DNA from 2 places in the Salinactinospora qingdaonensis genome. Region 1 is predicted to be linked to the other one. Evidence: riboswitches for the same ligand, from Rfam matches in the RefSeq annotation. Region 1 holds a riboswitch; the other holds the start of a gene.

Region 1 (7,696 bases):
CCGTCAGCGCCACCCTGGCCGCGTTCATGGCGCTACCGGAACCGCCGACGGCCCTGTTCACTGCCAACAACCGCACCACCGTCGCGGCGCTGCGCGCCCTAGCCGGCTTTGACACGGTGCCGGCTCTGGTGGGCTTCGACGATTTCCAACTGGCGGAGCTGATGTCACCTCCGGTCACCGTCGTCGCCCAAGACCCGGGCTCGTTGGGCGAAACGGCAGCTCGGCTGCTGTTCCAACGGCTCTTCGGGGACCGTTCACCCGCCCAGCGCGTGGAGCTGGCGACCCGGCTCATCCCCCGCGGCTCTGGAGAGATACCGCCACACCCCACCGGGGGGCGCACCATAGCCGTCCCGCCCTTTTGACCCTCCCAAGGAAAGGAGCTGACCAGTGATCACCGTGGTCGGCGAAGCCCTGATCGATCTCATCGGCGCCGAGAACGGTACGTACCGCTCCGTGCCCGGCGGCGCGCCGGCCAACGTCGCCGTGGCCCTGGCCCGGTTAGGCGTTCCGGTGTCGTTGCTGGCGCGTATCGGATCGGACCGCTTCGGCCGGGAGCTGCGCGCCTATGTGGGCTCGCGCGGAGTGGACACGCGCGACCTTGTGGCCGCCGCCGAACCGAGCACGCTGGCTATCGCCAACCTCGACGCTAGCGGGCACGCCGAATTCGACTTCTACGTGCGCGGCACCGCCGACTGGCAATGGACTCCCGCTGAGCTGCCCGACCCGGTCGGCGAGGACGTCACCGCGCTCCACGTGGGCTCGCTGGCGCTGGCGATGGCGCCGGGGGCCGCGGTGCTTGAGGAGTGGATCGCGCGTCAACGCGAGCGCGTGGTCGTCAGCTACGACCCCAACGTGCGCCCGGCGCTGGCCGGAGAGCGCGCCCAAGAAGTGCAGCGGGTCGAGCGGCAGGTGGCCCTGGCCGATGTAGTCAAGGCCAGCGAAGAGGATCTGCGCTGGCTCTACGACGAGCCGGCCCCCGCGACGGAGCAGGAGACGGCTGCGTTCCTGGCCGAGCGGGCCGGCGCCTGGCTCGCGCTCGGACCGGCGCTGGTGGTGGTGACCCGGGGCCAGGAGCCGACCCTGGTCGTGGCTCGCTCTACAAAAGGAACGCCCAGCTATCACCCGGTGGAGCGGGTCGAAGTCGTCGACAGCGTCGGCGCGGGCGACGCCCTGGCCGCCGGGTTGCTCGACGCACTCGGTCAGCTTGGAGCGCTGGGCGCGGGCGGCAAGGACAAGCTGGCCACGCTCTCAGCGGCCGAGGTGGCAGCGTGCCTGCGCCATGCTCAGCGGGTGTCGGCGCGCGCCTGCCTGCGCGTGGGCGCCGACCCCGGCGAGTTGGCCTTGGAGCCGGTGCGCGTGGAGCACTGAGCGCACCTCCCGGCCGCAAACCGCACGCTCCCGCCGCAGCGGGCTGGGCCTGGGGGTGCGCGGCGCGTCGTCAGAGCATGCTGCCCTCGTGGCGCAACAGCCACTCCTTGGCCGCTACTCCATAGCCGTAGTGGTGCAGGCCTCCGTCGGCGGCCACGACACGGTGGCAAGGCACGATGGGCGCCACAAGGTTGGCGGCGCAGGCGCCGCCGGCGGCACGGGCTCCCGCTGTGGTGAGCCCGGCGGCCTGGGCCAGCCGACCATAGGAGATGGTGGCTCCCGCGGGCACCGACCGCATGGCCTGCCAAAGGCGCTCCCGCGCCGGCGAGGAGGGTTGGAGCACCGCGACCTCGTCGAAGGCGTCGACATCGCCGGCGAAGTAGCGGTGGACGGCCGCGGTGACCGACCCCAGGTCGGTGACGTCGGTCATGGGGTCGCGCAACGAGGGGTGCAGGTGCCGGTACAACTCTCCGGGGTCGCGGGAGAAGCCGGCGCCCACGCACCTGCCCTCCCGTGCGAGGAGGCTCAACGGCCCCAGAGGTGTATCGATAATGGTGGCCTCGATCATCGCGACCGCTCCCCTTCGCTGCGTGTCCCGGGCGGCTGCCTTCGCCAGTAAACCAAGAAGCGGCGGGTGCTGCGTGCCGATCGGCACGCAGCACCCGCCGGCGCGGGGGTTCGACCGCGGTCGGGCACAGCCCGGCCCTCAGGGGCGTCTCCCCTTGTCCCGCGACAGCGGGCGCTACGAGGCCCCCGAAGGCACCGGGGCAACAGCCGCTGTGCTGCGGTCAGGCGGCCGCAACCGGCACTTCGGTTGTCGCAACATGGCGTGCGGCAACCGGGACCGTAACGCGGCCCCTTAGCGAGCGCCCAGTTCGGCGCGCACCCGGCGGGTGGCCTCGACCATGTTGCGCAGTGCGGGCTCGATATCGGCATATGAGCGGGTCTTCAGACCGCAGTCGGGGTTCACCCACAGCCGCGCGGCCTCGACGCCGTTGAGAGCGGCGCGCAGGGAGGTCTCGATCTCTGCCACGGAGGGCACGCGGGGCGAGTGGATGTCGTAGACCCCCGGGCCGATACCGCGGCGATACCCCGCAGCGGCGAGATCGTCGACGAGCTCCATGTGGGAACGCGCCGCCTCGACACTGGTGACGTCGGCGTCGAGGGAGTCGATCGCGCTGACGATCCGGCCGAATTCGGAGTAGCACATATGGGAGTGGATCACCGTGCTGTCGGCCACCCCGGAGGTGGCGATCCTGAACGAGCCGACCGCCCACTCCAGGTAGTCGCTGTGCTCTTTCTCCCGTAGCGGCAGCAGCTCACGCAGCGCAGCCTCGTCGACCTGGATGTGGCGGATTCCGGCTCGCTCCAGGTCGGTGACCTCGTCGCGCAGAGCGAGAGCGACTTGGCGGGCCGTGTCGCCCAACGGCTGGTCGTCGCGGACGAACGACCAGGCCAGCATGGTCACCGGGCCGGTCAGCATGCCCTTGACCGGCTTGTCGGTCCGCGACTGAGCGTAGGTACTCCACCCCACCGTGATGGGCGAGGGCCGCGAAACGTCCCCGTAGAGGATCGGGGGGCGGACGTAGCGCGACCCATAGGACTGCACCCAGCCATGCTTGGTCGTGGCGTAGCCGTCAAGGCGTTCGGCGAAGTACTGCACCATGTCGTTGCGCTCGGGCTCACCGTGGACGAGGACATCGAGGCCGATGTCCTCCTGCAACGCGATGACCCGATCGATCTCGGCGCGCATGCGACGCTCGTACTCCTGGTCGTCGATGCGGCCCGCCCGATGCGCCGCCCGCGCCGACCGCACCTTTGAGGTCTGCGGGAAGGAACCGATCGTGGTCGTGGGCAGCAGTGGCAGCTTCGCGATCTCCTCTTTGGAGCGCTGTGCGTAGTCGGGACGCGCGTCCTTGCCGCCAAGCGATTCCAGCCGGGCGCGCACCCGGCTGTCGATGAAGGACTTCGGCGTAGGCTGGGCCGCTCTGGCGCGCGCCCGTTCCAGCTCGTTCTCGGCCGTAGCGTCGCCGGCCATGGCGCGCCCCAGCAGCCCCACCTCGTCGAGCTTCTGCCGGGCGAAGGCCAGCCGCTCCCGCAGCACGGGGTCGAGTTCGGTCTCGCGCGCCAGATCGATGGGGACGTGGAGCAGCGAGCACGACGTGCTCACCACGACCTCGCCGGCCAGCCCCAGAAGTGAGGACAGGGTGGCCAGGGTGGCTGGGATGTCGGCGCGCCACACGTTGCGCCCGTCGACCACACCGGCGAACAGGGTCTTGCCGCCCAGTCCGGAAACGCGCACCAGATCGGAGCGGGTCTCGGGGGTGGTGAAGTCCAGCCCCACTCCCTCGATCGGCATCTGCTTGAAGATGTCGAGGGCCTGGGCTCCGACCGTGCCGAAGTAGGTCATGACCGCGATGCTGGGGCGCTGGGTGGCGCCGCCGAGCCGGCTGTAGGCGCGCTCCAACTCCTGCAAGGCCGCCTGGCCGGCGTCGGTGACCAGGATGGGCTCGTCGAACTGGACCCAGCTCACTCCGGCCGCGGCGAGCTGGTCGAGCAGCTCGCCGTAGCAGGCCACGAGGTCGTCGAGCAGCTCCAAGGGCTGCCAGCCCTCGGGGGCCTCAGCTCCGGGCTTGGCCAGCATCAGCAAAGTGAGCGGCCCCACCAGCACCGGGCGAGTCTCGATGCCCAGCCCCTTGGCCTGCACATACTCCGACAGTGGCTTACGTCCGGCCAGCCGGGGCCGGGTGTGGGGCGTGAGCTCGGGAACGAGGTAGTGGTAGTTGGTGTCGAACCACTTGGTCATCTCCAACGGCGGCGCGGCGTCGGCTCCGCGGGCCATGGCGAAGTAGCGCCGTAGCTCGGCTTCGCGGTCGTCGGTGTCGGCCGCGGCTCCGATGGTGGCGAACCGGGCCGGCACGAGGTCGAACAGTACCGCCGTGTCGAGTACGTGGTCGTAGTTGGAGAAGGTGTTGGACGGGATGGCGTCGATGCCCGCCTCGCGCAGGGTCTGCCACGTGGTGCGGCGCAGCCAGGACGTCACGGAGTCCAGCTCTGCGGCCGGGATGTCGCCCTTCCAGTAGGATTCACAGGCTCGTTTGAGCTCCCGGTCGGAGCCGATGCGGGGGTATCCGAGAACAGTGGTCGTCATCGCTTGTCACCCCACATACGGGTGATCGAGCGGATCTGCATGGCGCAATCTCTCCCTCGTCGATCTGCACGGCCGTCCCGGCACGACAAAGGGGGCCTGCGATCGGGCACAGCGGATGCGCCTGCTGCTGTTCCGCCTAGTGTCGCCGCAGCCCATCCCTCGAAGGCCGTGGACACCGTGAGCGCGCCGTCGCGCCCACGGGCGGTGGCAGGTCTTCGGACTCGTGGGCACGGCACAACGCCGACGTCATACCTCCTACTGGCCATCGGCTTCCCGAGCGCCGTCGTGGCGCCCAGTGCCTGGGTGATGGCGTTCGTTCCCACACACCGCTGCGGGGCAGTCCCGGATTCTCACCGGGTTCCCTCTTGCGACACTCACGGCGCGAGCACCGGGAGTGAACCAACCGCGCTGCCGAGTATAGGCACACGTTGGCTTCCGTCCCGAGAGTGGCCCTGCGGAACTCATAAAAAGTCGTTGACATGCGAAAAATCCGGAGATGAGGCACTGATCACGGTCGTAGCGACCCGCTAGACTTCTGGCACCAAGACGGAACCAAATATGATAATCCGCGGGTCATATCCATGGTGGGGCTCGATCTCCGCCGTGCGTGCCCCGTGCCTCTGCCGTGTCGGGCCTGTCTGCCCAGAGCCGGCGCGACAGCGGCCAGGAAAGCGCCATGCGACGGCAAAGAGCTGTCTCACCACGGTGTTCCTCTGCCACACCGCCGCGACGCGCCCTGGCCGGGGACACCATCCCGTCACACCCCCACATGGTTCAGCCGCACCCCGACCCCCAAAGGACTGTCTGCCCCTTGAGCGAAGCTGGCGAATCTTTCACCCCTGCGCTGACAAGCGTCGCCCGGCACGCCCTAGCCCCTCGGCCCAGGCCCACCATGCGACTCGCCGCAACCGCCGCAGCGGTCGTTGTCTTGGCGGCGTGCTCAAGCGAGCCCGAGGACGCGCAGCAGTCCTCAACCACGCAAAGCGCCGATGAACAGATCGAGGCGACCGGCGCCCCTGACCAGATGACGGTGGTCGACCCCAGCCTGGTGACGGGCTTGGCGGAAAAGACCCGCACCGAGGAGAAGGGCGGGGCGCAGATCGATGTGGCCTACCCTGCGATCCCTAACGCCGCCCCCCTGACCGACCAGCTCAAACGCAGCACCAACCGTGAGGTGAGCGACTTCCTCGACGCCAACCCGGGGGCCGAGCGGATCGCGATGTCGTGGGAGGTCACCGTGACCGGCGAGGACATCGTCGGGGTACGGCTGACGCGGGAGGAAACCGACTCCCGCGGGCCGCGTACCGCCCACTCCACCTACTGGTACGACGCCACATCGGGCCAGCCGGCCTTCGCGACCGAACTCCTCGCGGGCCAAAAACAGCTCGAAACGTTGAACAAGCTGGTCAAGGAGGAACTGGCGGACCAGGAAGGTGTCGACACCGCCAGCATCTACCCCATCCTGCGGTTGTACGACTCGCTCGGCTTCAACCCGCGGGGGGAACTCGTCGTGGAGTTCGACGAGGGCCAGGTGGCTCCCGTCGACACCGGGCGGGTACACGCGGTCATCAGCGCGGAGGACGTCGCTCCCCTGCTCTCGGAGTTGGGTAAGCGCGCTCAGGAGGAGGCGCAGGTGCTCACCGCCGACTTCGCCCTTCCGGACACGAGCCCTTCGGTCAGCCCATCGGACAGTTCCGCCGGCTCGGCCTCCCCGTCCGCTGCCGGCTCCTCGACGCCCTCCGAGCCCCCGGCCAGCCCCTCGCCTTCGGGCACCACCTACGGCGCGGTTCCCGGGGTGCTGCCGGTCAACGACGATGAGGTCGACTGCTCGGCCGCCGACACGAAGTGCGTGGCGCTCACCTTCGACGACGGCCCGGGGGGTGGCACGCCCCACCTGCTGGACACGCTGGCCGAGTACGACGCGAAGGCCACGTTCTTCGTCACCGGCGGACCGGTACGCGAGCACGCGCGCATCGTGCGCCGCGAGTATGCCGAGGGCCACGAGGTGGCCAACCACACCGTGAAACACCCGGACCTGAGGACGCTGAGCACCGCACAGATCCGTGGGGAACTAGCCCCGGTCAACGCGCTGGTACGGCGCGAGACCGGCTACTCGATGGAACTGATGCGACCCCCCTACGGCGCCACCAACGGCACGGTCGCCAGCGTCACCAAGGACATGGGGCTGGCTCAGATCATCTGGAGCATCGACACCAACGACTGGCGCGACCGCGACGCCGGCATCGTCGCCGACCGCGCGGTCTCCCGCGCCAAGCCCGGGGCGATCATCCTGATGCACGACATCCACTCCACCACGATCGACGCGGTGCCATCGATCGTGGAGCAGCTCAGCCAGCAGGGCTACACCATGGTCACCATCTCCGAACTGCTGGGCGACACCGATCCCGGCAAGCGCTACTTCAAGGCTGGCGACTAAAACCAGCGGGCAGGCGCCGCTCGGCGGGAGAGAGCGGCGACCGAGGCGCTGCCGAAAGAACCGGACGACCGCCTTCGCGCGGTGGACCGGCCGCTGCGGCCAGTCCACCGCGCGAAGGGTGCCGCTCGCCCCTTGGACCCACCGATCGAACCGGTGACCGTGGCCGCAAAGATAGGGCGGTCGCCCCCGTCCAAACCCGTCCAAAGCTGCGACGAGGAACCGCCCCGCAGTAGCATGGGGGTGGATACGGCTTGAGTTGAGCGGCGCCAGGCGTCACCCACACCCATGAGCCGATAACTACAATGGACGGCGCTGAGCGAGCGGGAATCCTCAGCTCCCGTGGTGTGCTGGCAGTGACGTGAAGGCGACGATGCCGGCTAGCGGATCGATACCGGCGTCCTGCCGCGCGGGAGCCTCCAGCCACGAGGGTGACGGTTCCCCTGCTGCGGCGCAGCGACAATAGCGACAATACAGGCACACAAGATCTCGTCGGGGCGCCCGCCCCTGCGGTATTTTGCACTAGCCCGCGCTTAGCCCCGTCACTGGCGGGAATCCTCTAGCACAGGCATCGATGCCGAAACGGACGACGTCGCCCGCGGCACGAACACCCCCGTGAGCGGAAGGAACGGGTTCATGTCGGCTGCGATCCCCCACGACTACGCCTGGTTTCACGAGACCCAGCCCGATCTCGCCGAGGCGTACTGCATGTCCTACGTCAAGGGCGTGTCCAAAGCCGAGGC
Region 2 (7,696 bases), on a different contig from region 1:
GGGTGAGCAGCAGGCCGCGATCTTGCGTGCCGACGGTGAGGCCAAGGCCGTCGAGCGCGTCTTCCAGGCCGTGCACGCCAACAACGCCGACTCCAAGCTGCTGGCGTACAAGTACCTGGAGACCCTGCCCAGCCTGGCCAACGGCGAGGGCAACACGTTCTGGGTCATTCCCGGGGAGCTGACCCAGGCAGTGCACAACCTCAGCCGTGCCTTCTCCGGTGAGGAGGAGCAGGGTCAGCGTCCGGCGGCCGAGGCCGACGGTCACGGTGAGAGCGAGACCGGTTCGCACGAGGCTGAGGTGCCACAGCAGCTCACCTCCGGCGACCCTCTCCAGCAGCAGTCGGCTATGGCCGCCGCTGACGAGGCCGCCGAACGCGCGGCCGAGGCGGTGGCCGACGCTCGGGCCGAAGCCGAAGCCGCGGCCGGCCCCTCCGCGAGCTCCGAAACCTCCCAGGAGACGTGAGGCCGCCACCGGCACGCTTTGGCGTTCGCGCCCGGAGGGGTCGACCCCTCCGGGCGCGAACGCGGTCGGCGCCGCTGCTGGTCAGAGCAGCAGCAACTTGCCGGTGGTCCGGCGGGCGGCCAGATCCGTGTGGGCCTGAGCGGCCTCGCTCAGGGGGTAGCGGCCTCCCACCCGCACCTCCAGGTCTCCGGCGGCCACCAGTTCGAAGACGTCGGCGGCGCGCTGGAGGAGTTCGCTGCGTTGGGCGATGTAGTGCCCTAGGCTGGGCCGGGTCAGATACACCGAGCCGGCCGTGTTGAGCCGTTGCGGGTCCAACGGTGGCACCGGGCCGCTGGCTTGGCCGAACAGGGCGAGGACGCCGCGCGGGCGCAGGCTGGCCAGGCTCGCCTCGAACGTGTCGGCCCCGACTCCGTCGTAGACCGCGGCCACCCCTTCACCGGCGGTCAGGTCGGCCACCGCGTCGGCGACATCGGCCTCGGTGTAGCGGATGACGTGGTCGACGCCGGCGGCCCGCGCCTGCTCCTCCTTGGCTCGCGTGGAGACGGTTCCGATGACGCGCCCGCCGCGCAGCTTCGCCAGTTGCGCGATCAGCAGCCCGGTACCACCGGCGGCCGCGTGTACGAGTACGGTGTCGCCGGGCTGGATGGGGTAGGTCGAGTGCGTTAGGTACTGCGCGGTCATCCCTTGAAGCAGGGTCGCCGCCGCCTGTTCGGACGTCACTTCGTCGGGGACGGGCGCCACCCGGTTGGCCGGGACGACTGCCCGGTCGGCGTAGGAGCCGGGGTGCATCACCCACGCGCAGCGCTGGCCCACAGCAAGCTCGTCGACCGCTGCCCCTACCGCGCTCACGGTGCCGGCGCCTTCCACCCCCGGCGTGAAGGGGGTTGCTACGGCATAGGCGCCCGAGCGCTGGTAGATGTCGATGAAGTTCACCCCGCGGGCCTCGATGTCGATGCTCACCTCCCCCTGGCCCGGCGTGGGGGCGGCCGTCTCCTTGAGCCGCATGACCTCGGGCTCTCCCGGTTCGTCGATGACGATGGCGCGCATGTATCTCTCCGTATTCACCTGATCGAGCTGCTGCCGCGTGGAAGCGCCCGCACGCCTGCCGGGGCGTGCACCCTTCAGCAGACGCTTGAGCCGCGGCGGTCTTCTCCTACCGTGCCTTGCCTGCGGGACCGCTTCCCGCCGCCCCGCCTGTGGCCGTCGACAACCGGTGAGCGGTGGCTGCTCCCGTGGTGGATTCGGGCGAGCACAGCGGTGGTGGACATCGCTTGGTGGCCCCTGTTCGACTATAATGGGAACACGTGTTCGAATTACGCCTGTTCTTCCCCGCGGGCGCAGCACGCGCATCGGTCATCCTGACGGAGCCCCAGCGCGTGCGTCATCGGTAGGGAGGCTTGGTGAGTCGGAGCTACGGTGCGCCCATCACGGTCGGTCAGCAACAGGGGCGCCCGGTGCGCTTCACATGGGAGGGACGGATTTACACCGTGCATCGCATCATCGACCACTGGGTCGCGCTGCGGTCCCAATGGTCCCCCGAGAGCCAGGAGCGAGCCCCACGGCGCCGCTGCTGGCGCGTGCAGGCGGGAGTGGGCTCCAGCTACGGCGTGTACGAGCTGTATCACGATCTTGCCCTCGACGAGTGGCGGGTCGCGCGGGTGGCGCTGCCGCGCTCCCCGCACCCCTGCTGACCCCTGAAGCCTCGCTCTCCCGCGGGTGCAGGGGTGGCGCGGAATCGCGGGCGCGCCCGTGGCGTTAACGCCACGGGCGCGCCCGCCCGCCCCCATCCCCCAAAGGAGTCACCGCTATGGTCAAGGCCTCCGTCCTCGACTATGTCCTCAGCCCTCCCGAGTTGAGCGCCCACGAGGCTCTCAACGAGGTCGTCGACTCGGCCGTGCTCGTCGAGCAGTTGGGCTACGAACGTCTCTGGTTCTCCGAGCACCACAATTCCGCCGGTCTGGCGTGTAGTGCGCCAGAGTTAGTCATCGGGCGCGTAGCGGCGGCCACCCGCCACATCAGAGTGGGCGCGGGTGGGATCATGCTGCCCAATCACGCTCCGCTGAAGGTCGCCGAGGTCTTCAACACACTGGAGGCCATGTTCCCGCACCGCATCGACCTGGGGCTCGGTCGCGCTCCGGGAACTGACGGCACGACGGCACTCGCGCTGCGCGGCTCCCGCGAAGCCGTTGCCAAGGTCGACTTCGCCGACATGGCCCAGGAGCTCTTCGCTTTCCTCAGCAACGGGTTCCCAGCGGGCCACCCCTTCTGTGAGGTGACAGCCGCGCCGCAGTTGGTCACGCCGCCGCACGTGTGGATGCTGGGTTCCAGCGACTACGGCGCGACCTACGCTGCCGCCCACGGCTTACCGTTCTCGTTCGCCCAGCAGATCAACCCCGACTACACCGTGCCCATGCTGCGGCGCTACCGCGACCACTTCCGCCCCTCGTCACGGCGGTCCACCCCTTACAGCAGCTTCTCGGTGATCGCGTTTGCCACCGAGGACGCCGAGGAGGCAGAGGACTTCGCCGCGTTCTGGGCGTTGCAGATGAGCAAGGTGCGCTCCAACGGGCGCACTCCCACCTCTATGGCTCAGGCCCGCGAGTTCCGCTCTGACTCCCATTATCAATTGACCCGGCGTTCCATGGCTGACCGCATGTTTGTCGGCCAACCCGCCGAGGTCGCCCAGCGGGTACGGGCTGTTGCTGAGCAAGCTCACGCCGACGAGGTCGTCATCGCCACCCCCATGCCCGTGGCCGACGCCCGCAGGCGCAGTTTCGAGTTGTTGGCCGTCGAGTTCGGGCTCAAGCCGCGTGACTGAGACCGCTTCTCGTCACACGAGGCTCTCTGCCCCAGCGACCGGCCGGTGGCCACTGCCGGCCAGCGTCGCTCGCAAGCCCGGGGTTTCGGGGAAATCCGCCGTAGCGCGAAACCACGCTCGCTAGTGTTGAGCAAATGATGGAGCACCTGGGGTGGGCGGTGGAGGACACGATCGCCGGGTTCTGGGCTCTCGGCGGCGAGACACGTACCCTCAACGGGGCGCGGTTGATCCGTAACCGCTTGGCACCTCACGTCGCCTACTGCAACGTGGTCACCGGCCTCGTGGCCAACGGTTCTGGGCAGGTCCGTGCCCTCCTCGATGACGCGGTGGAGTGGATCGGTACCGCGGCCGAGATCTACGTCGGTCCGCGCACCAGCAGCGCCACGGAGGCCACGTTGCTACTGGAAGGGTGGTCGCCGTCGCAGACCCAGGTGGAGATGGTGGCGACGGACGTGATTCCGGCCCCACGGCGCCGACCCGCCGAAATCCGCCCCGCCCGCACCAGCGAGGATTGGGCGTGCCTGGAAGCGTTGTTTCGGATGGACCACGACGAAGAGGCGCGCGGGGCCGGCACGGCGCTACGGCCGATCGAGTACACCACTGAGGCCGTCACCGCCCGACGTGTCAAGCTGCCCAGCGTGGCCTACTGGATCGCCCGGTGCGAGGGGCAGCCGTGTGGCTTCTTCGCCTCGTGGGCCCGTCCCGGCGCAACCATGGCCATGGTGGAGGACCTGTTCGTCCACTCCGAGTTCCGAGGCCGCGGTGTGGCAACCCAGTTGCTGCACCATGCGGTCACCCAAGCCCGCTCGCGCGGCATCCGGCCCGTACTGATCCGGGCCGACGCCGCCGACTGGCCCAAGAGTTTCTACGCTCGTCTTGGTTTCCGGCCGGTGGCGGTCACCCGTTATTACGCTTGGCCGTCGCGGACACGGTGACCACGTCCGGTGGGCTCACTCCTGCCCGCGGTGGACCGCCTCCAGGGTGGCGAAGGTGTTGAATTCGCTGGGCTTACCCGTCTTCTCGTGGGGGTGCCGTTCCTCGGAGGAGTCGTGGGTGGGCGGGTGCGCCGCGGCGCGTTCGTCGCCGATCTCCTGCCGGGGGAGCCGGGACTCGCGGTGTTCGGTGGTGTCGTTAGGCATGTTTGGTCGCCTCGTAACTGTCGCGATGGGGGAATGTCGCGTTTTGGGGATACCCACACGCAATTGGTCTACACCACATGCTGGCGTGGATCGCCGAAACGCCGCCGGATACGGGCCTCGGCGCGCAGGTCGTGGCGTTACCGGCCCCCGGGGCGCCGTAAGCCGCCCCACCGGGCCTGCTATCCGACCGTGATGTGTCATCCTGGGACACGGCGCCGAGCCGGTGAGCCTCCCTCACGGACCCCACCGGCTCGCAGGAACCCGGTGAGAAGCCGGGGCGGTCCCGCCACTGTGACCGGGGAGCGACCCCGCCACCCAACGCCACTGCCGGTTCGCCGGCGGGAAGGCAGCGGGGGAGCGGCGATCCGGGAGCCAGGACACTGCGCGGCGCTATGACCAACCCCAACGGGCGTGGAGACCCGGACGGAAAGGAAACCCGTGAGCGCTGCCGCTCGCTACCCCTTCAGCGCGGTCGTCGGCATGGACGACCTCAAGCTCGCCCTCATCGTCAACGCCGTCTCTCCCTCGGTGGGCGGGGTGCTCGTGCGCGGTGAGAAGGGCACCGCCAAGTCCACCATCGTGCGCGCTCTGGCTGCCCTGCTGCCGGACCTCACCGTCGTCACCGACTGCCGTTTCTCCTGCGATCCGGCTGACCCCGACCCCGAGTGCCCTGACGGTCCGCACGACACGTCCGCACCCTCGCACGTCCGCCCCTCGCAGTTGGTGGAGTTGCCGGTGGGTGCCAGCGAGGACCGGCTCGCCGGATCGTTGGACATCGAGCGGGCGCTGACCGAAGGGGTCGCGGCGTTCGAGCCTGGACTGCTCGCCGCCGCCCACCGCGGCGTGCTCTACGTCGATGAGGTCAACCTGCTCCACGACCACCTTGTCGACCTGCTCCTCGACGCCGCGGCCATGGGCACCTCGCACGTCGAGCGCGAGAGCGTCTCGGTACGCCACGCCGCCCGCTTCCTGCTCGTGGGCACCATGAACCCTGAAGAGGGGGAACTGCGGCCCCAGTTGCTGGACCGCTTCGGCCTCACCGTCGAGGTGGCCGCCACCCGCGAGCCCACCGAACGCGCCGAAGTGGTGCGGCGCCGGCTGGCCTTCGACGCCGACCCTGAGACCTTCGCCGCCGGTTTCGCTGACCGGGAAGCCGACCTCGCCGCCCACATCCGCGAGGCGCGCAAGCGCCTACCCGACGTTGTCCTCACCGACGCCGCGCTGCGGCAAGTCACCGCCGTCTGTGCCGCTTTCGAGGTCGACGGCATGCGCGCCGACCTCGTTACCGCCCGCGCCGCCATGGCCCTGGCCGCTTGGCGCGACCACGTCGAGGTCAACGCCGACGACGTGCGCGACGCGGCGCGCTTGGCGCTGCCGCACCGCAGACGGCGCGACCCCTTCGACGCTCCCGGCCTCGACGAGGACCGGCTACAGGACGCGCTCGACCAGGCCGGTGATGCTGACCCAAAAGACCCTGACGACCCGCCGGAGGGCCCCGAGGGGGGACCCGGCGGTGACAGCGACGGCGGCTCCGGCGACTCCCCGCCCACCGAGGCTCGTCAAGACGCCCCCGAGTCGGGCGCGCCGACCGACCGGGACACCACCGAGGAGCCCGAACCGGCCCAGGACAGCGCCCCCACCCCGGCACGGGGCCGGCCCCAGCCCTCGGAAGAGTCCACTGGCCAGCAGGAACAGGCCAACGGCGAGGGGCCCGCTCCCCAGGACGCGGCGGCCGACCCCACCGAGACCTACCGGCCGCGGCTGTTTCGCGTCTCGGGGATGGGGAGTGGAACGCCGGGGCGGCGCTCCCGCGCCGAGACCCCCTACGGCCGCACGTCTGGAGCGCGTGCTCCCCACCAGCGCATCACCACCCTGCACCTGCCCGCGACCCTGCGTGCCGCCGCTGTGCACCAGCGCGCCCGCGGTCGCAGCGGCCCCGGCCTCGTCCTCGCCCGCGGCGACCTGCGTGAAGCCGTGCGCGAAGGCCGCGAAGGCAACCTCGTCCTGTTTTGTGTGGACGCCAGCGGTTCGATGGCGGCCCGCCAGCGGATGCGCGCCGTTAAGGGGGCCGCGCTCAGCCTGCTGCTCGACGCATACCAGCGCCGCGACAAGGTCGGCATCGTGACCTTCCGCGGTGACGGCGCTGACCTCGCGCTACCGCCCACCTCGTCGGTCGAGGCGGGCGCACGGCGCCTGCGTGAGCTGCGCACCGGGGGCCGTACTCCGCTCGCGGCCGGTCTGCTGCGCGCCGCCGAGGTGCTGCGTGTGGAACGGGTACGCGACCCGCGCCGCCGCCCGCTGCTCATCGTCGTCACCGACGGTAAAGCCACGCACGGCGGCGTCGATTCGGCACTGCGGGCCGGCGCCTGGCTGCGCGCCCAACGAGTGGAGGGTGTCGTCGTTGACTGCGAGTCCGGGCCGGTGCGCCTTGGACTCGCGGCCCAGCTCGCCGGCGAGATGGCGGCCACCCCCGTTCGCCTTGACGAACTCGGCGCCGATGCGTTGGCCGGACTGGTGCGCCACACCCGCAGCGCCGCCTGACCCCGGCGCCCGCCCCGGAAACCACCACGGACCCGACTTTGACCTTTCAGTAGGGGAGAGAACCACCATGCCGCAGGGCAAGCCCGCTTACGTGCCCGACGACGGGCTGACCACACGCCAGCGCCGCAACCGGCCGCTCGTCATCGTCCACACCGGCGCGGGCAAGGGAAAGTCCACGGCTGCGTTCGGCCTGGCCACCCGCGGCTGGGCCCAAGGGTGGGACATCGGGGTGTTCCAGTTCGTCAAGTCGGCCAAGTGGCGCATCGGTGAGGAGAAGGCACTGCGCGTACTGGGGGAGTCGGACGAGGGCGGCAACGTCACCTGGAACAAGATGGGGGAGGGCTGGTCGTGGATTCAGCGTCCCGGAACCGAGCAGGACCACGCCGCCGACGCCGCTGAGGGCTGGGCCCAGATCAAGCGCGACCTCGCCGCCGAAACCTACCGACTCTACGTCCTCGACGAGTTCACTTACCCCATGAAATGGGGATGGGTCGATGTCGACGACGTCGTGGCCACCCTGCGGGAGCGTCCGGGCGCCCAGCACGTGATTATCACCGGTCGTGACGCCGATCCGCGCCTGACCGAGGCCGCCGACCTGGTCACCGAGATGACCAAGACTAAGCACCCGATGGACACCGGGCAGAAGGGCCAGCGCGGAATCGAGTGGTGATCGCCGCTGCTCAGAATCCACGTTCCACAGGAGTACTATCGGCGATCCCTGGGTAGCCACGGCGG

What was found. Region 1 has a riboswitch for cobalamin ahead of metE (5-methyltetrahydropteroyltriglutamate--homocysteine S-methyltransferase). Riboswitches for the same ligand answer to the same signal wherever they lie in the genome.
Region 2: another riboswitch for cobalamin. It lies ahead of ABD848_RS01050 (putative cobaltochelatase); the one in region 1 lies ahead of metE (5-methyltetrahydropteroyltriglutamate--homocysteine S-methyltransferase).

What each region holds. Positions count from the first base shown of each region.
Region 1 is NZ_BAABDD010000005.1:77,072-84,767, reverse strand. Features, by position in the region: gene ABD848_RS07090 (LacI family DNA-binding transcriptional regulator) at 1-362, shown strand, start outside; gene ABD848_RS07085 (carbohydrate kinase family protein) at 388-1,368, shown strand; gene ABD848_RS07080 (methylated-DNA--[protein]-cysteine S-methyltransferase) at 1,439-1,936, opposite strand; gene metE (5-methyltetrahydropteroyltriglutamate--homocysteine S-methyltransferase) at 2,228-4,519, opposite strand; cobalamin riboswitch at 4,709-4,938, opposite strand; gene ABD848_RS07070 (polysaccharide deacetylase family protein) at 5,412-6,956, shown strand; gene ABD848_RS07065 (DUF6461 domain-containing protein) at 7,590-7,696, shown strand, end outside.
Region 2 is NZ_BAABDD010000001.1:248,591-256,286, reverse strand. Features, by position in the region: gene ABD848_RS01080 (SPFH domain-containing protein) at 1-463, shown strand, start outside; gene ABD848_RS01075 (quinone oxidoreductase family protein) at 545-1,510, opposite strand; gene ABD848_RS01070 (DUF6504 family protein) at 1,864-2,154, shown strand; gene ABD848_RS01065 (LLM class flavin-dependent oxidoreductase) at 2,271-3,281, shown strand; gene ABD848_RS01060 (GNAT family N-acetyltransferase) at 3,416-4,216, shown strand; gene ABD848_RS01055 (hypothetical protein) at 4,232-4,420, opposite strand; cobalamin riboswitch at 4,675-4,803, shown strand; gene ABD848_RS01050 (putative cobaltochelatase) at 4,859-6,961, shown strand; gene cobO (cob(I)yrinic acid a,c-diamide adenosyltransferase) at 7,029-7,631, shown strand.